Regions from separate parts of the Kocuria sp. HSID17590 genome, predicted to be linked through region 1. Evidence: predicted binding sites of a transcription regulator. Region 1 holds the regulator's gene; the other holds the start of a gene.

Evidence for each region. The regulator HspR, encoded in region 1, represses chaperone genes until heat shock. The targets are predictions, from matches to a motif close to AAGTTGAGTCNNNNNGACTCAACTT.
Region 2: clpB (ATP-dependent chaperone ClpB) is a predicted target of HspR. The motif match lies at 1,093-1,117, and genes of this name have one in related genera.

The regions. Positions count from the first base shown of each region.
Region 1 covers NZ_RBMB01000029.1:9,049-11,495, reverse strand. The annotation lists gene D8M39_RS10075 (BCCT family transporter) at 1-540, opposite strand, end outside; gene D8M39_RS13250 (hypothetical protein) at 567-725, opposite strand; gene D8M39_RS10070 (heat shock protein transcriptional repressor HspR) at 988-1,497, opposite strand; gene D8M39_RS10065 (DnaJ C-terminal domain-containing protein) at 1,499-2,447, opposite strand, start outside.
Region 2 covers NZ_RBMB01000008.1:3,163-5,609, forward strand. The annotation lists gene D8M39_RS04035 (DNA-3-methyladenine glycosylase I) at 1-620, shown strand, start outside; gene D8M39_RS04040 (hypothetical protein) at 751-975, opposite strand; gene clpB (ATP-dependent chaperone ClpB) at 1,154-2,447, shown strand, end outside.

The DNA.
Region 1 (2,447 bases):
CAGCGCGGCCGCCGTGCCGAACAGGGTGGCCAGGATCGCGAGGATGTCGATGACCCGCCCCACCACGTTGTCCGTGCGCCCCTGCCGGAAGAACGGCGCGAACACGGAGCTCATGAGCGGAACCCGGCCGCGCCGGTAGGAGGTGTAGCCCACCGCCACGCCCACGAGACCGTAGATGGCCCACGCGTTGAGCCCCCAGTGCAGGGCGGCCTGCGCGGAGGCCTTCTTCATGGCCTCCATGGTCCCTGGCTCCGCGGAGCCAGGGCGCGGTGAGAGGAAGTAGGTCATCGGCTCGAACGGGCCGAAGAAGATGATGCCGATCCCGATCCCCGCGGCGAACAGCATGGCCGCCCACGACGCTGTGGAGTATGCGGGGGTGTCCCCGTCGAGGCCGAGGGGGATCCTGCCGTAGTGCGAGAACGCGAGGTACAGCAGGTAGACCAGCAGTCCGATCGCCAGCAGGTTGAAGGACCAGCCCATGTTCAGCATGGCCCAGTTCAGTGCAGCCCCGGACGCCGCGGTCAGCGAGTCCGTGTCCACGAGACCCCACACGATGAACCCGACGATCAGGCCGCCGGGGCCACGCCCACCACCAGCTTGTCCACGCCGTAGCGGACCCTCTGGTCCTCCACCGAGACGCCGGGCACCACGGCCGGGTGGATGTTGTGGGGGTAGCTGATCTCGGAGAGGAAGGACTTCGCGCCGCGCACCCCGCGCTGAGCCACCGGCTCCCGGCGGGCCTGTCCGGAGCGGCTCCCGGCGGGTCTTTGGGCGGCGGAGGGTTCGTGGGCGGCGGAGGGTCCGTGCGCTGCAGCGCGTTTCTCGTGGGGTGGGCGGGATTCTGACACGGACGGCTCCTGGGATCGGGGCGGGGCCTTCCCAGGGTATGTCCCCGCCCGTGTCCCCGCGCACACCCGGGTGCCCCCCCCGGACGACCACGGCCCCCGCACCGTCCGGAGACCGTGCGGGGACCGTGGTGGCGGGTTCTCAGCCCGGGCCGCTGCCCCGGGCCGAACGCCGTGGGGCGCCCGACGCCGCCGTGGCGGTTTCCCGGTCCGCGGTGCCGCCGGACCGCGCCGGGCGGTAGAGCATCAGCGCCTGGGAGACCTTGCGGGGGGCGCGGCGTCCCCCGCGGGCAATGCGCACCACCTCCCCGCCGGAGCCCGCGATGAAGATCTTCTCCCGCTCGCTGCGGGCCTGGCGCTCGTTCTCCAGCTCCTCCGAGAGCTCGGTGACGCGCGACTGCAGCGCCTGCACCTGGTTCTCCAGCTGCATGATCCGCTTGATCCCCTCGAGGGACACGCCCGCCTGGGAGAGCTCCTGGATCTGGCGCAGCTTCTGCACGTCCAGCTGCGAGTAGCGCCGTGCCCGCCCGGAGGCCCGCGACGGCGTCACAAGCCCCAGGCGGTCGTACTGGCGCAGGGTCTGCGGGTGCATGTCCGCGAGCTCGGCCGCCACCGAGATCACGAACCCGGGCTTCGTGAAGTCCACCGCCATCTCAGACGGCCGCTTGCGCACCCAGGTCCGCACGCGGGTCGAAGTCCTCCGTGGCGGCGGCGAAGTCCTCGAGTGCCTGCCGTGCGGCGTCGTTGATCGTGGCGGGCAGCACAATCTGCACGGTGACGATCATGTTCCCGGTGCTGGACCCGGACGTGAAACCCTTGCCCTTGACGCGCATCCGGCGCCCCGAGGAGGTGCCGGCGGGAACCTTCACGTTCACGTGGCCCCCGTCCAAGGTGGGGACCTGGACGGTCGCGCCGAGACCCGCCTCCGCCACGGAGACCGGAACGGTGACGTGCACGTCCTGGCCCTCGCGGGTGAAGAACGGGTGCTCCTTGACCTTGACGGTCACGAAGAGGTCCCCGTTGCCGCCCGGGCCGGTGTGGCCCTTGCCCGCGATCTTCAGCCGCTGACCGTCCTTGACGCCCTTGGGCACGCGCACCGTGGTGGTCTGGCCGTTGCCTCGGCGCAGCTTCACCGTGGTGCCGTTGTACGCCGAGCGCAGCGGGATGGTGGTGGTCGTGTGGATGTCCTCGCCCTTGGCGGGCGGGGCCTGGTAGCCGCTGAAGCCACCCTGAGCGCCGAACCCGGACTGGCCGCCGAAGCCGCCGCCCTGGCCCCCGCCGAACTGGGCGAAGATGTCCTCGAAACCCCCGCCACCGCCGCTGGAGGTGGTGTAGCGCCGTCGGCCGCCACCGCCGCTGGAGGTGGTGTAGCGCCGTCGGCCACCACCGCCGTTGAAGATGTCTCCGAAGATGTCCTCGAAGCCCGCTCCGCCGGCGCCGCCGGCACCCTCCGGACCGCCGGCCGTGAAGCGCGCGCCGGAGCCCATGGCCCGGATCGCGTCGTACTGCTCACGCTCCTCGGGGTCCGAGAGCACCGAGTTCGCCTCGGTGATGTCCTTGAACCGTTTCTCCGCAGCCGCATCCCCGGGGTTCTGGTCCGGG
Region 2 (2,447 bases), on a different contig from region 1:
GGACCCGGACCGGCGCGGGCGCCACGGAGAACCCTGACCTGGTGGTGGGCGAGGACGGTCTGGCGCGCCCCCTCTGGGCCGCTGGCGACCCCCTGCTGCGCGAGTACTACGACCACGAGTGGGGCATGCCCGTGCGGGACGAGGCGGGGCTGTACGAGCGGATCGTGCTCGAGGGCTTCCAGTCCGGGCTCTCGTGGCGCACGGTGCTCGCCAAGCGGCCGGCGTTCCGCGAGGTCTTCCACGACTTCGACCCGGACGCCGTGGCCGCCATGGGCGAGGCCGACGTGCAGCGGCTCATGGGTGACGCGCGGATCATCCGCAACGAGCGCAAGATCCGCGCCGCGGTGACCAACGCGCGGGCCACGGTGGCGCTGCGCGAGCAGGAGGGTCTCGTGGACCTCGTGTGGTCCTTCCGCCCGGACGAGACGCCCGAGCCGGTGCGCTTCGCGGAGGTTCCCACCGTCTCCGAGCGCAGCACCGCGCTGTCGAAGGAGCTGAAGCGGCGCGGGTTCGCGTTCGTGGGGCCCACCACCATGTACGCGCTCATGGAGGCGATCGGCATGGTGGACACGCACCTGGTGGGCAGCCACCGGCGCGGCAGCTCGGGGCTGTGGACGTGAGACGGGCCGGGCCTGCGGGACGGGACCGGGCGACGTCGCCCCCCGAGGCCGCCTGCTGACGGCGCCTACTGGCGACGAAGGGCGATGACGAGGGTCAACGACGCCGCCGGGCCGGGGTGCCCGGCCGGGATCAGCTCCCGCGGCGGCGCAGGTAACTCTGGCCGTGGGCGTCCTTCACCATCTCGTACTCGGACTGCAGGTTGTTATACCACTGCTGGGTCTGCTCGCTCATCTGCTCGTTGCCGCGCAGGTCCGCGGGGCTGCGGTCGGCGGGTCCCACGAACTTCATGACGAAGTCGTCGAAGCGCTTGAAGAGGCTGTGGCGCGGGCGGTCGGGGTCGAGGCGGCGGGACATGGGAGATCCTTTTCACGGGACGGACGGGGTGGTCTCACCCCGACGATTAGGGCACTAATCATAGCCTGCCCACCCCCGAATTCCCCCAGAATTCCGGCGCCGAGGGCTTCACAAAGCAGGTTGAGTGGACTAGGCTCAAGATAATTGACAATCCGTTAACCAAGCAGAAGGAGATGCTGTGGACACCAAGTTCACCACCAAGTCTCAGGAGGCCCTGAGTTCTGCGGCGTCGAACGCCGCGACCGCGGGCAACCCCAACATCGAGCCCGCCCACACCCTCAAGGCCCTCATGGACCAGCGGGACGGTGTGGCGGTCGCGGTCCTGAAGGCCACCGGCGCCAACGCCGACGCCGTGTCCCTCAAGGCCAGCACCATCATCCACGAGCTGCCGAGCGCGTCCGGCAGCTCCACGGCCCAGCCCCAGCTGAGCCGCGCCGCGCTGCAGGCGCTGCAGGCCGCCGAGACCTATGCGCGCGAGCTGCAGGACGAGTACGTCTCCACGGAGCACATCCTTTACGGCCTGGCCGCGGGCCACGACAAGACCGCGGAGGCTCTGAAGGCCGCCGGTGTCACCACCGAGGCGCTCGCCGAGGCCATTCCGCAGGTCCGCGGTGACCGCCGCGTCACCAGCCCGGACCCGGAGGGGACCTTTCAGTCCCTGGAGAAGTTCGGCACGGACCTCACCGCCATTGCGCGTGAGGGCAAGCTCGACCCGGTGATCGGCCGCGACTCGGAGATCCGCCGCGTGGTCCAGGTGCTCTCCCGGCGCACCAAGAACAATCCCGTGCTGATCGGCGAGCCCGGCGTGGGCAAGACCGCCGTGGTGGAAGGCCTCGCGCAGCGCATGGTCGCAGGGGACGTCCCCGAGTCCCTGCGCGGGAAGACGCTGATCTCCCTGGACCTCGGGTCCATGGTGGCCGGCGCGAAGTACCGCGGCGAGTTCGAGGAGCGACTGAAGGCCGTCCTGGACGAGATCAAGAAGTCCGAGGGTCAGATCGTCACGTTCATCGACGAGATCCACACCGTGGTGGGCGCGGGTGCGTCCGAGGGCTCCATGGACGCGGGCAACATGCTCAAGCCCATGCTGGCCCGCGGCGAGCTGCGCCTGATCGGCGCCACCACGCTGGACGAGTACCGTGAGAACATCGAGAAGGACGCCGCCCTGGAGCGTCGCTTCCAACAGGTCTACGTGGGAGAGCCCTCGGTGGAGGACACCGTGGCCATCCTGCGCGGGCTCAAGGAGCGCTACGAGGCGCACCACAAGGTGCAGATCGCGGACTCCGCTCTCGTGGCCGCGGCCCAGCTGTCCCACCGGTACATCCCCAGCCGTCAGTTGCCGGACAAGGCCATCGACCTGATCGATGAGGCCGCGTCCCGGTTGCGCATGGAGATCGACTCCGCCCCGGAGGAGATCGACGAGCTGCGCCGCTCGGTGGACCGTCTGACCATGGAGGAGCTCGCCCTGGACGGCG